3 regions of the Afipia sp. GAS231 genome follow, and region 2 is predicted to be linked to each of the others. Evidence: predicted binding sites of a transcription regulator. Region 2 holds the regulator's gene; each other region holds the start of a gene.
The links. Region 2 encodes LexA, which represses DNA repair genes until DNA is damaged. Its sites were predicted from a motif close to TGTTCNNNNTGTGTTCNG; they were not measured.
Positions count from the first base shown of each region.

Region 1: BLS26_RS14065 (ATP-dependent Clp protease adaptor ClpS) is a predicted target of LexA. The motif match lies at 2,370-2,387, and genes of this name have one in related genera.
Region 3: BLS26_RS17290 (DUF3072 domain-containing protein) is a predicted target of LexA. The motif match lies at 2,807-2,824, and genes of this name have one in related genera.

Region 1 is NZ_LT629703.1:2,951,366-2,955,826, reverse strand. It holds gene BLS26_RS14075 (Bcr/CflA family efflux MFS transporter) at 1-547, shown strand, start outside; gene BLS26_RS14070 (IS30 family transposase) at 605-1,765, opposite strand; gene BLS26_RS14065 (ATP-dependent Clp protease adaptor ClpS) at 1,899-2,192, opposite strand; gene BLS26_RS14060 (hypothetical protein) at 2,391-2,693, shown strand; gene BLS26_RS14055 (hypothetical protein) at 2,802-3,410, shown strand; gene BLS26_RS14045 (alpha-amylase family glycosyl hydrolase) at 3,988-4,461, shown strand, end outside.
Region 2 is NZ_LT629703.1:269,186-273,646, reverse strand. It holds partial or broken gene BLS26_RS01225 (ComEC/Rec2 family competence protein) at 1-626, shown strand, start outside; gene BLS26_RS01220 (hypothetical protein) at 740-967, opposite strand; gene BLS26_RS01215 (hypothetical protein) at 1,036-1,458, opposite strand; gene lexA (transcriptional repressor LexA) at 1,693-2,400, opposite strand; gene glp (gephyrin-like molybdotransferase Glp) at 2,604-3,815, opposite strand; gene BLS26_RS01200 (HAD-IA family hydrolase) at 3,835-4,461, opposite strand, start outside.
Region 3 is NZ_LT629703.1:3,655,360-3,659,820, reverse strand. It holds gene BLS26_RS17325 (hypothetical protein) at 1-53, opposite strand, end outside; gene BLS26_RS17320 (SOS response-associated peptidase) at 171-893, opposite strand; gene BLS26_RS17315 (hypothetical protein) at 886-1,158, opposite strand; gene BLS26_RS17310 (hypothetical protein) at 1,155-1,568, opposite strand; gene BLS26_RS17305 (hypothetical protein) at 1,801-2,049, shown strand; gene BLS26_RS17295 (hypothetical protein) at 2,548-2,736, opposite strand; gene BLS26_RS17290 (DUF3072 domain-containing protein) at 2,864-2,992, shown strand; gene BLS26_RS17285 (DnaJ family molecular chaperone) at 3,050-3,979, opposite strand; gene BLS26_RS17275 (helix-turn-helix domain-containing protein) at 4,377-4,461, shown strand, end outside.

The sequences.
Region 1 (4,461 bases), 2.7 Mb from region 2:
GGTGGCGGCAGCCCTGATCGCATCGATGTTTGCATTTTTGGTGAGTGTCGCTCCGATCTTCGTGAAAGGGCTTCAATTGAGCCCGGCTTTGGTCGGATGTTTTCCGGCCGTGGCCGTGTGCGGCACGATATTGGGCGCCTCGCTGGCGAGGTGGACCGCAACGCGCGTTCAGCCGGCGACGATCGTGCGTGTTGGTTCGCTGATTGCGCTGGCGAGTTCGATCGCGATGGCATGGATTCCGGTCTCGGCTCCCTATCTGCTGGGAACCATCACGTTCTTTTGCCTGGGGTGTGGCCTTGCCTTGCCGGTTACGGTCGCGATGGCGATGACGGATTTTGGCGACAGAGCGGGCGCGGCATCGGCATTGCTGGGCGCCATCCAGTCCATCGGCGGCACGATCGGCGCGTCGATGGTCGCATTGATCGGCGGTTCAATCTATTCGGCGATGCCGGCGGCGATGATTGCCGGCAGTGTCGTCGCGTTGACGTTCAGCCTGTCGCTAAGGTTGGTGGCGACCGCGCAGAAATACGCGCGCGAGCCCGCGTAGGGTCGGTGGCTGGTGTCATCGAACAACCGGTCCAATGTCCGTTACTGGCGTGCCGGCTCAACCGGTCGACGCAACACAGGCGTTAAATCTCTCTGCTGGGGTTTCAAATTGCAAGGTCTCACGTGGCCGTTCGTTTAGTTGACGAGCCACTTTGTTCAGATGGGCTTGCGAATGCACCGACAAGTCGGTGCCCTGAGGGAAGTACTGTCTCAACAGGCCATTGGTGTTCTCGTTCGACCCGCGCTGCCACGGGCTTTGCGGATCGCAAAAATAGACGTCGATGTTGGTCGCCAACGTAAATCGACGATGAGCCGTCAGTTCCTTGCCCCGGTCCCAGGTCAAGGACTTATACAGCTCCTTTGGTAGCTTCTTCGCCTGCTTGATGAGTGCGGTGACTACCGTCCGGGTGTCCTTGCCTGCCACCTTGGCCAACATCACGTAACGCGTTTGACGCTCGACCAAGGTCGCGATGTAGGTGTTGTTCGGCCCGGACAGCAGATCGCCCTCCCAATGGCCAGGCACCGCCCTATCTTCAACCGCAGCCGGTCGCTGACGGATTGAGACGGCATCCTTCATATGCCCCCGTCTATCGCCATTCGGATCAACCGGCCTGGAGCGACGCATCGAGCGCTTCGATCGGAGATGGCAAAGCAGCTCTTTCTTGAGCACGCCGCGCGCTTGGACAAACAGGCTGCGATAGATGGTCTCGTGTGACACCTGATTATACTCGTCTTCAGGATGCGTTCTCTTCAGCCAACCGGCTATCTGCTCGGGTGACCAATCCAATCTGAGCTTCCCTGCCACGGCCTGCCGAAGCCGCGAATTGATCGCCAATTTACAACATTTTGGACGACGCGATCGTGCCCAGGCATTCTCGTCCGCAACTGTCGCCCGGTAGCGATCACAGCCGCCATTGCGGCTCATTTCCCGGCTCACCGTCGAGGGTGAGCGGCCAAGCAGTTTGGCGATAGACCGGGCCGATCGACGTGCGCTAACACCTCTGGAAATCACCTCGCGTTCCGCATGCGTCAATGCCAACCTGGAGCGACGCCGCTCCGCAGGACGAAACCCTCCATGCGGGGCAACCAGAAAATAGATCGACGATGACTGCTTACCAAAAGCTCGCCCTATCGCCTTCAATGACTCCCCGCGCTTCCAGCGATCCCATAACTCCGTTTTCTCTGCCGCAGTAAAACCTCTATGAAATCTTCGTTCCATCCCACACTCCATCTTTTCCCTCTAAGATAAAGTGTTGCGTCGACCGGTTGAGACCACCGCGACAAAGCAGACACTGGCATGGTATGTCAGGGCGAATGTTTTTGACCCAAGGCGGACTTTGGCCGATCGAGCATCAGTGATGAGCCGTAAGCTCAAACCCTCGAGTTGGGCTCGGTGATGCAGCGCAGAGGATAGCCATTGCTCCGGCCAACTCGGCTACCTGCGCAATGATGTCTGACGCCTGTTCTGACGTATAGACTCCGCATTCGCCGCGTCCGTCACGGTGGACGATGAGCATCAGCTTGATTGCCTCGTCGCGTGTCTTCCCAAAGACGCCCTCAAGCACATCAACAACGAATTCCATTGTCGTCTCGTCGTCGTTCAATAACAGCACTTTGACCGTTGCCGACCTGTCGGTGTCACCCATCGCTCCCTGCTCCGAATGCCATTTTCCAAACATTGGGATCAAGCTTCCGGACCGCAAGTCCGCTTTCGCACAAAACGGAGCGGTGGCGCGACGTCGGTTTTGAAATACCGGCAAGCATGGGCTTGTGAGCTGACGAATTCGATTGAACCAAACAGCGGTTTCCAGACACTGCTTCGGAGGAAAACGTTGGGAACCATCATGATCAGAACATTTTTGAAAACCGGCGTGCTCGCAGCCATCATCGCCATGGGCGTGGTGGCCGCGGCCGAAGCGCGGCCCGGGGTGATCAGCGCCGAAACCTATGCGTGCACGAGCTGGGCTGCGGCGCATGAATACACCTTGCAGTCGCTGCGGCCGACAGGCGGGCAGATGAACAAGAATTGCCCGATCCGAATATCGAAGGGCGCATCGGTCGATGTCACCAACGAAGACGACGACGGCTATACCGTGGTGACGTATCGCGGCAAGACATGGTGGGTCGATAACGAGCGCGTGAAGTAAGCCGGACCCGGTTCCCATGGTGCGCAAGGCGGTCCGCTCGCCGTTGAGAACCCTAGCCTTCCGGGTCGCCAGACCGTATAATTTCAGGCGAAATTGGCGGTAGCGCGGATGTCGATTCTCTCACCTAAATTGGCTCTCGGATTGGTGCTGGCGGCGCTTTGTTTCGGCGGGCGGGCGGCCCATGCCCAGTCGGCACCGGTGACGTACTGGATCCCCGGCGGCCCGTTCGGCTTCGGCGGCGGTCTGGACGACGGCCAAGGCGTGAATGCTTACGGTAATTTTCCGAGCTTTGACGGCAGAGGCGGTGGCTCGTTGGCCGCGCGCTACAATCTTCCAAGCGGCTGGTTCGTCGGCGGCGACAGCGGCCGCGTCGGTTTGGGTGTGAACAGCTTCAGCCAGATCGGCGGGCTCGGCAATTTTGGTGCGCTCGATTATCAGGGCGTGCAGTTCGGCTACAAATTCCAGAATGCGTCTTCCGGACCGCTCACGCTGTTCGGCGGTCTCGACACCCTGAAATACAATAACGGCGTCGGCGGCGGTCCGTTTTCGTCCTTCGACAATCAGAACAACCAGTCGGGGTACCGGATGCATGGCGGTGTCGAATTCCAGCCGGCGCCGAACGTCAGCCTGTCGCTCGGGATGAGCTATACGCAACAGCCGGTCAATCCTGCGAACGATATCAAGTCGCTCACAACCTCGCCGTTTGCCGGTCGCTGACCGGCGCTTCGTCCGGGAATGTTTTGGAATGCTGCCGGACTAAAAATGTCTGGCGGCTAAAAGCCCCAACAGGACAGTGCCTGAGACGGTAGACACCACCATCATATTGATCAGATTTTGCCTGGCCATCGAGATCGTTGATGCAGCCTGGGCAAGCGGCGGGCCCGTCCTTGATTTTTTGGGCTTCGCCTTTTTTGGCGTTGTCTTCGCCGACATTGCATTCCCCGGAGATGGCGGGTCAGGCCGCCTGGCGGCCTGACCCTGACGCTTTCCCTGTCGAGATTTGTTCTCGATCTACAGCCACCATGACACGCGCTCGGACGGGAAAGCTTAAGGGGGCTGGTAAACCAAAGCTGACCGGCGCTGATGGTTTATGAATTCGCGAGATCTGGCCTTGATCCGCCATCAGGGGAACCTGAGAAAGCCGTCGACTTCCGATCGCAACAGGAACAGGGTCGTCTGCAGCGGCCAGGATGCGCGCAGTCCCCGTGTTGACGCGAAAGAGTGGATGGAAGTGTTTTGACGACCTCACGTGATCGGTAAAGAAAGTCAGCACGCAGGCCAGATCGCTGGTGGCATGGGTGCGCCCTGGTGGCAGAGTTGTGCGATCTATCAGATCTACCCGCGCTCGTTTCAGGACACCGACGACGACGGCATCGGCGACCTCAAGGGAATAGCGCGGCGGCTCGATTATCTTGCCGGCCTTGGCGTCGGCGCGATCTGGATCTCTCCGATTTACCCGTCGCCGATGATTGATTTCGGCTATGACGTTGCCGACTATTGCGACGTCGATCCACGCTTCGGCACGCTGGCTGACTTCGACGATCTGCTCGAGCAAGCCCATCGGCGCGGGCTCAAGGTTCTGCTCGACTTCGTGCCCAACCATAGCTCCGACCAGCATCCATGGTTCGTCGAGAGCCGCGCCTCGCGAGAAAATCAGAAGCGAGACTGGTACATCTGGCGCGACGCTGCGGCCGACGGCGGACCGCCCAATAACTGGATCAGCGATTTCGGTGGTTCAGCCTGGCAATGGGACGAGGCCACCGGACAG
Region 2 (4,461 bases):
GCCTGTTGCGCACGCCGCTGCGCTGGTCCGGCGTGGCGCTGCTGCTGGTCGCGACAGTGTGGGCGGCGCGGCTGCCTCAGCCGGATATCCTGGTGTCCGCCGATGGCCGCCATGTCGGCGTACGCGGCCAGGACGGGCGGCTGCATCTGATGCAGGCCGCCAAAGGCTCCAAGGATGCCTTCCTGGTCCGGGAGTGGCTGGCGGGGGATGCCGATGTGCGAACCGCCGACGACGCCACACTCGGTGAGGGCGTCTCCTGCGACGACAACGGCTGCGTGACCGCATCGTCTAATGGCGCCCTGGTCGCATGGGCGCAGCGGCCCGAGGCGCTGGCGGATGATTGCGAGCGCACGGCGCTGATCGTGACGATGCGGCAGCCGCCTGGTGGCTGCGCCGCGTCGGTGATCGACACCGAGCGCCTGCGCCGGCAGGGCGCGCTGGCGCTGCGGCGCGGCCGCGACGGATTTGTCGTCGACGCCGTCAAACCTGGAGGGATCGACCGTCCTTGGTCAAAGGCGATCGCCGAGGACGGCGAAACCGACAGCGCCGTGCTGGCGCCGCGCAAGCCGTCGCCGCGCGCCGTCGATGCGACGCCGTCGGACGCTGACCTGCAGGCGGAGGAGTGAGGTGCGCCATAGCGTTTTCGAGCGAAGTGGACGCCGGTTCGCGTAGAGAAAACGCGTCAAAACAAAAAAGTAGAGCCCGGTTCTGATTCAATCAGAACCGAAAAGGCTCTGCGTCAATGCTCGCTCGGCGCGGAGCTGGTCGGTAGCTCAAAAGCGCCGAGATGAAACTCTTCCGGCGCATCCGGCTCCGAGGGCAGGTAGACCAGCGTGAAGGCGGCTTCCGGATACTGCCGCCAGATCGCGAGATCGTCGGCGCTCACCGTCAGCCAGCCGAACCTGAACATGTAGCGGCCAGGCTCGGTGACGCGTCCGGCGCGTTGCCATGTAACCTTGTTGACCACCGCTCGCTCCCCAATTCGTCGGTGTCACTCCGCCGGCTGTGGCCGGCGAAGTGTTTCATCCGCAGGACTCAGCCGATGAAAAATGAGGTCGTCGCCGTCGGCGCAACGGCCGCAGGCGCGCGTTCCACGGCCGGCGTAAGCACCGGCAGTTGCAGCACGGTGACGTGCTGGCCTTCGCACAACTGGGTCACCAGCACGCGGCTTCCGTCCGGAAATTCGATCGCATCGTGGTGACGATCGGGCGTCTCAGGCTCGATATGGTTGAAAACGCCGACCCGCCAGTCGAGCGTCCGCGTCCAGATCCAGCGGTTGTCATATTTGACCTCTCGCGCGAACGCGAGCTCGGTGCCGGGAAGCATGCAGACCGCGACGGCAAGTTCGTTTTCGGATGCAAAGCCGCGGGTCGACGTACCGCGGAAGGTGGTGGTGATCAGCGTCTCTCCGACTTTGGCGGGGCGCGATGCCACGGCGTGCAGACTATAGTCACACATCGGATGGCTCCCTCGATTGAGATAGCTGACCCGTGTCTCTCGGAGGCACAGGCCTCTATCAGAGTGGACATTGGCGCGGAGCCTCGTCCGCCTTCGGGGCAATTCTGCGGCTCCACGCCGGTGCCTTCCATCACAAACGCGCTAACGCGTCTTGGTTCCAAAGGCGCAACAAAAAACCCCGGCCGACGGCCGGGGCATTGGTCGATGTCGGGGCCGGCGCCTGACGGGCGCCGATCAATACTTTCGGTACAGCCCGATCAGCTTGCCCTGAATCCGGACCCGGTTCGGCGGCAGGATGCGGACCTCGTAGGAGGCATTGGCGGGCTCGAGCGCGATCGAGGCGCCGCGGCGGCGGAAGCGCTTCAGGGTGGCTTCCTCCTCGTCGATCAGGGCCACCACGATATCGCCGGTGTCGGCGGTCTCGTTGCGCTGGATCAGAGCCATGTCGCCGTCGAGAATGCCGGCGTCCACCATCGAGTCGCCGCGCACTTCGAGCGCGTAATGTTCGCCGCTTCCGAGCATGTCGGGCGGCACGCTGATGGTGTGGCTGCGGGTCTGCAGCGCCTCGATCGGCGTACCGGCGGCGATCCGGCCCATCACGGGGACGGAGACCGGGCGGTTGCTGTCATCCTCGGCGGCGGCGCTGGCGGTGCGGACCTTGCCCAACGTGCCCTCGATGACACTCGGCGTGAAGCCGCGGCGGCCATTGCCGTTACCGCTGCCGGCCAGTTCGGGAAGCTTGATGACCTCGATGGCGCGGGCGCGGTTGGGCAGGCGGCGGATGAAGCCGCGCTCTTCCAGCGCGGTGATGAGGCGGTGGATGCCGGATTTCGAACGCAGGTCGAGCGCGTCCTTCATCTCGTCGAACGAGGGCGGTACCCCGGCCTCCTTCAGCCGTTCATTGATGAAACGCAGAAGTTCGTACTGTTTGCGCGTAAGCATCGCGAGCATTCCCCCGGTTGGCGGCGTTCGTCCGGTTTCGAGACTTCAGGTCTGGATTCCCGGGAGTTCAAAAAACTCCCCAGGTAGACACTAATTCTCGAAACAAATCATGAACGGACACTATATGTTCGATATGTGTTCCGCAACCACTTAATTTGGGGTGAACGTGGGCCGGGTTTTGGCAGCAGGTGTCGCGCAGGGCTTCACCCCGGCAGCCGAAGGACCTCGCAAGGCGCGCCCTTCTGAGCCGCCGGCGCAAACGGCGGACGTATCAGAAGTGCCCGTGCCGCAGCGAGATTTCCAAGCAGCGACGAGTCCTGATGATTGACCGGTACCGCCGTCAGCGTGCCGTCGGCATGCTCCTCGAGGCGGGCGCGCAGATAGTCTTCGCGCTGGTCGTTGGCGCTAAGATCTCGGCCGAGCAGCGCGGGCTCCCTGACGTGATGGATGTTTTTGCGGCCCGAAAGCGCGCGAATCAACGGCACCAGAAACAGGAAACCGCAGACATAGGACGAGACCGGATTGCCGGGCAGGCCGATCACCCGCATCGCCCCTAACCGTCCATGCATCATCGGCTTGCCGGGCCGCATCGCGATCCGCCAGAACGCCATGGCGACGTCCTCGGCCTCCAGCGACTGCTTGACGAGGTCGTGGTCGCCGACGGACGCCCCGCCGGTGGTGATCAGGATGTCGGCGCCGGTATCGCGGGCGCGGCGGATGCCTTCGGTGGTGGCGGCGACCGTGTCGGCGGCAATGCCGAGATCGACGGTCTCGGCGCCCTCGGCCCGCGCCAGCGCGCGCAGCGCATAGCCGTTGGAATAGACGATCTGCCCGGGGCCGGGGATGTTGCCCGGCATGACAAGCTCGTCGCCGGTGGCGAGCACGGCGACCTTGGGACGGCGGCGCACGGCAAGCTCCGGATAGTTCATGCCGGCGGCGAGCGACAGATCGCGGTCGGTGAGGCGGCTGCCACCCGAAAGCAAGACGTCGCCCTCGCGGAAATCGACCCCGGCGGGGCGGATATGGCGCCCGGTGACCGCGGCCTCGGTGATGCCGATGTGATCGCCCTGGACCGTCGTGTCTTCCTGGATGATGACGGCATCGGCGCCATCGGGGATGACACCGCCGGTGAAAATCCGCACCGCTTCGCCCGCGCCGACCTTGCGCTCGAACGGGCGGCCGGCGGCGACCTCGCCGATCACCTTCAGCCGCGCGGTGAGGTTAGAGGCGTCGGCGGCGCGTACCGCGTAGCCGTCCATTGCCGACATCGCCTGCGGCGGCTGCGTGCGGCGGGCGGCGACGTCGTGCGCCAGCACGCGATGCCAGGCGGTATCGAGCGCGACCATTTCCTCGGGCAGCGGGTCGGCGCCCGCGAGAATGGCGGCAAGCGCGTCGGCAACCGGCATCAAGGCCACGGGCAAATCCTCTCAGATTTCAAAGCTGGATCCCAAGTGCGGTGAGTGCCTTTGCCACGTCATCCGTCGATGTCACGTGGACAGCAGCCAGGCCGCGCGAGCGCGCGCCCTCGATGTTGGCGGCGACGTCGTCGAAGAACAGGATTCGCGACGCCGGCACGCCGATCGCCTTTACCACATGATCATAGGCTCTAGCGTCGGGTTTTCTCAAGCCGATGGTCGAGGACAGGAATATTTCGCTGAAATGGCTGAGCACGTCGGCATAGGCGCGCGAGAAATGCGCGACATGGGCCGGATTGGTGTTGGAGAAGGCGTAGAGCGGCAGCCGTTTCCCGGCCGTTGCCAACAAAGGCGCAATGCCGGGCATTTCGCCGGCGAAGATCGCGTTCCAGCCTTCGAGAAACTGCTCGTCCGAGATGCCGATGCCGAGCGAGCTGCGCAGGTTCTGGAAGAACGCGGCGTCGTCGATCCTGCCGACCTCGTGGTGCTTGAAGCTGTCGTCGACGACGAAGCGGCTGGCGAGCTCGGCCGGCGTGCAGCCGGCGTGGCCTGCCCAGCTTGCCATAACCTTGCCGAAATCGATGTCGAGCACGACGCGCCCGATGTCGAACAGCAGCAGCACGTCGGCGGAGTTGGGGGCGACGGA
Region 3 (4,461 bases), 3.4 Mb from region 2:
CTGGGACCGGACACCAAAGCCAATACGGCCGCTAAGGCAAATTGCTTAATCATTACTGCATCTCCCCCTCAACTTTAACTAGAATAGATAACTCGTTGTCCCTTATCCAGCAAGTACCCGTTGGATCGTCACCGCTCGCCGGGCCACCAGTATGGGACTAAAACATATTTTCACGGGGTTCCGACCTGATCCTCCTTGGCACCGCGCATAACGATCCGAAGTGCTCCGTCTGCCAACGGCCGCTGTAGCTTCAACGCCTCGTGCGCGGACGCCGTCATCCAGGTTTCAACCTCGTCCGGGGTCGTCAGGATCACCGGCATCGCTTTGGGATGGATGGCACCGACCTCGGCATTTGGCTCTGTCGTGAGGAACGCATAGAGGTCGTTAGTGGTCTCGCCTTCCTTGACCTTTCGGACGGATGTCCAGTTAGTCCAGATGCCGGCAAAGCAAGCGAGCGGCCGGCTTTCGTCGATTGCGAACCAGATGTCGCCGCCTTCGGCCTTGTTAAACTCGCTAAAGCTGTTGAACGGGACCACGCATCGGTTCTCGACGCCGAGCCACCTTGTCCAGTGTTTGCTCTTCACGTTTCGGATGTTGGTCGACCCGCCATCTGGCTCCCTCTTGAGCAGTTCCTTGAAGTCGACGGGCTTGCCCTTAGCCTCAAGCTTAGACGCGCGTTTTTTGGTAGCCTCCATAAGAGCATGCTGAGAGGACGGCATTCCCCACCTGGCCGTGACAAGTTCACGACCTTCAGATCCATTGCGGACGATCGGCGCCGTATAGTCTGGGAAGACACCCGGCATGGGCGCAAGGTTACCGACATACCGGTTCATGACCCGGAACAAGCGGCTGATAGCTTCTTGGTTCGTTGTGATGGAGTAGAGATTACACATCGCGTTCTTGTTTCTGCTTTTGCGGCAACACCATCACAATCGGGACTTCACGTTTCAGAATACCGGATGCGATAGTCGAAATGTGGAGGGAAAGCGTGTCTTCGATCTCCGACGCCCGATATTCGTCAGCGGCATAGACATACAGGACGGTCCCATCGAACTCATCGAACTGGATGCCTCGGAACAGACGATCGAAGTTGTCGGCGCCGACTATCAGCGCCATGCGGGCTGCAATCGCCTGGTCCTGGATGAGTGAGATTTTCATCGTTCTCCCGGCCACCAAACCGACGGTGGGCTGCTGGTGGAGATCTTGTCCTGGCGCAGTGCCACGAGGTGGCTGCGCTTGTACGGACGCCCTTGAAGATCGGAGCACTGGCTACATCGCATATAGCGTTCCAGTTCGTGGATCGGTGTTGTCTTCGGCCGGCGGACGATGTCGAGCGCGACGGTTTGATGCGTTTCGCAGCCTAGGCATCGAACCTCAAGGTAGCAGTAGCCAGCGTTCAGCGCATCGCCTAGCAGCGGGGACGGCTGAGCCGGACCCTTATAACCGAGCATGCGCAGGGTCCAAGCTTGGCACGCGAGCTGGTCGGCTTCCTTCCGCGCCAGCTTGGCCTTTTCAGCCGAGTAGCGGATCGAATGACCGTATAGGTATTCCCGGGACTTGGTCGACATAGCGCACTGAAGCTTAACGGCCGCCGAGCCGCAAATTGTCAATAGCTTGAGGCTTGGAACGGCAGCAAACTACTGCCCGTCGTGGCTGTGCCGCCAGCTCCAAGGGAACGCAACTCGAATTCGAAGGAAACCTGGATTTGAGAGCTTTAGCGCATCATTGCATCGGCGCCGAGGCCCAAGGAACTTTCCAATACCGAGGTGATTGGTACTTTGATCTTACAGGAGGCAACCAATGGGTGAGCTAATCGATAAGCTGAACGCTTCCGAAGCGAACGCCGATGCATCGAAAACGTCTTCTCTTGCTCAGGCAGCCATTTTTTTTCGCGCAGCGAGCCAGCAAGTGAACGAGATGATCGCCGCGGCCCGGGAGCCCGGCATGCCTTTGGACCGAGTTAGTCGTTGGACACAGCAAATGCCTCTTCAAGCGCTTGCCGTTGCCTTCCTGATTGGAGTGATGACGGTGCGGCGGCGAGCCCGATAACACCACGGGAGGCCCGAATGGTTCACCATCCTGCCAGCACTCGATTGCGCCGAGTCATCGTCGGGGCGGCTTCCGCAATGATCGTTTGTGCTGTCGCAATATTCATTGCCGCTCGGCATTTCGCCGCTTGATCCCTCGCCCGACATTTAGCCAACTTGCTAAGGCGCATACGTTTCGCTTTCTAACAATGATCGCGACCTGGGCCTTGATTTTCGTTGCCTTCTTGTATCACCCCGAATGGATCCGCAGTTGGTTGAGGCTGCTCACCCATTCGATCGAGACGATCGCCGACCAAATTCCTGAGCCCTGGGGAGCGCGAATTGAAGTCATGCTACGAGAGCTTGGTGGGATGATCTGGATTCAAATTGCCTCGGCGATAGTCCTGCTCCGCCTAATATTGTGGGTGCCATTCCACATTTGGAGCCTAACGCGAGACCGCAATAGGCGTTGAAAACACGCCCGCCCCAGAAGGGTTTTCCCGGTGCGGCTGGGCATGTCTTACCATTTGCGACCACCAAGCACCCTGAGCTCGCGTGGTTGTTCGGCCTTGATCTTGTCTCGTCGAGCACAGAGCCCATCGATCTTATCCAGCATGCGCTGCAGCAAGGCGTCGGCCGATGCGGTCGGAATACCCGCCCGTTGCAGTTGGAGTATTTCCTTTCGCTGCCGTCCGACCTGGACACGCATACGTCGATCTCAGCCCTGATGTAATCGAGGTCCGGCATCCGATCCGCCCAAAAATCACGATAGGATGTATGAGCACAAACAAGGAACGACGATTCCAGTCCGACGTCGGGATGAAAAGGAGATCAGAATGGCAGACAACACACAGAAAGACCCGAAGGACTGGGTTTCAGGCGATGATCCGGTCACGGGAGCACAGGGCGAACAGGCTCATAAGCCCATCCCGAAGCCGACCACAAGGCCGAAGCATCCGGGCTGATCGGTCCGATGAAGGACGAGGCCGGGCTGTAGGCATTGCACGAGACGAAACTTGGACTCAGTTGAAGCCGCGCTCGTCTCGGATTGCGCTATAAGCGGCATTGATGCGTTGAGCTTCTTCTTCCGCGACTTTTCGAATAGTCGAGCTGCGGTCAGCGACCGTATCGGGGTGGCACTTGACGATTGCCGAACGATAGGCAGCCTTTATCTCAGGTATCGATGCTTGCGGCGCTATGTTCAAGATTAAGTACGGATCGCCACCGACCGCTTGAGTATCGATATCAGTGTCGGCATCAGGTTGCGATTCCAGGAGATCGTCTAAGCTCTCGGCGCTTTGCTCGGAAATGACGCTTTCTCGCTCTTCAATTATTCGGTTGCGACGACGTGCGATAGATAGTGTCGCCAAGCCAAGCAACCATCCGACGGAGGTTCCTACCTCAGTATGAGGCCCGAAGAATTGCGGAATCATGTTCCACAACAGCAAATCAGGACGTCGACCCTGATAGACAATTGCTTCCAGCAGGACGGCCGAAACGATAAAGCCCGCCGAAGCGGCGATGAACGAAAATCGGAATGCTCGCCCTTTTCGCCAAGCTCTCATCGCTAACCACCAAGCGTGGGAAGTTCGGGTGTCCGGCCGTGAAGCAAGCTCAAGTCGGGCGTCAACGTCGGCAAGCGACGATCGAGCATCAAATAGTGCTTGGTTCAGCTCCTGTCCCGCCCGAGACCTCATTTCAAAGCGATGCTCCGCGTCCAAATAGCGCACGCCCTGTCGCGCACCTCTCCCCTTGATCTCCGCTATTTGGCCACGGAGGTCAGCCTGGCTTGTCTCAAGATCCCGCACTGCTGCAGAAATCTGTCCCTCGTCAATATCCACTAAAGCAGGTGGACTACTCCACCGCGAAAATAAAAGGAGGAAGCCAAGAAAAAGTGGGAAAGCAAATACGCTGACGACAAAAAGGATCGGCAGCGCGAAAGCGAGAGCCATGAGAGCTGCTAAAACGAGGACGCATCCTAGCGGAAGCTGAGGGGGCTTCTGAGCCATGGTTCATCGCCCGACGAAGACGACGAACAGAGAGACAGCTAGGACCGGAATAGCAAACGCGTAGAAAACCCCACTTATAACATAGGTCATCAGGAGGCTTCGGGCGACGCGCGTGTCCGTTACCACTTTAGCGAAGTTGCCCGAGGGAAACGTGTACAGAGTCCACTGAATGACGACGCCCGGCAGCAGTAGCCATTTCCAAGGCCTATCAAATACCACCCTCGGTTTGTTTTCCCTGCTCCAGATTGTCGGCGCCATTTCCCTAACTCCTCAATCAAAGGTGTCATTTTGTCGATTTAAAGCGGTGGGTCAATAAACATCAGGCTGCTCATTTTGGCCCATGGACTGGCGCCATATTGTTGCAGCTAACTTGCGCAGGATTCGGCGGGAACGAGGGTTCTCGCAGGAGACGCTGGCCTATGAGG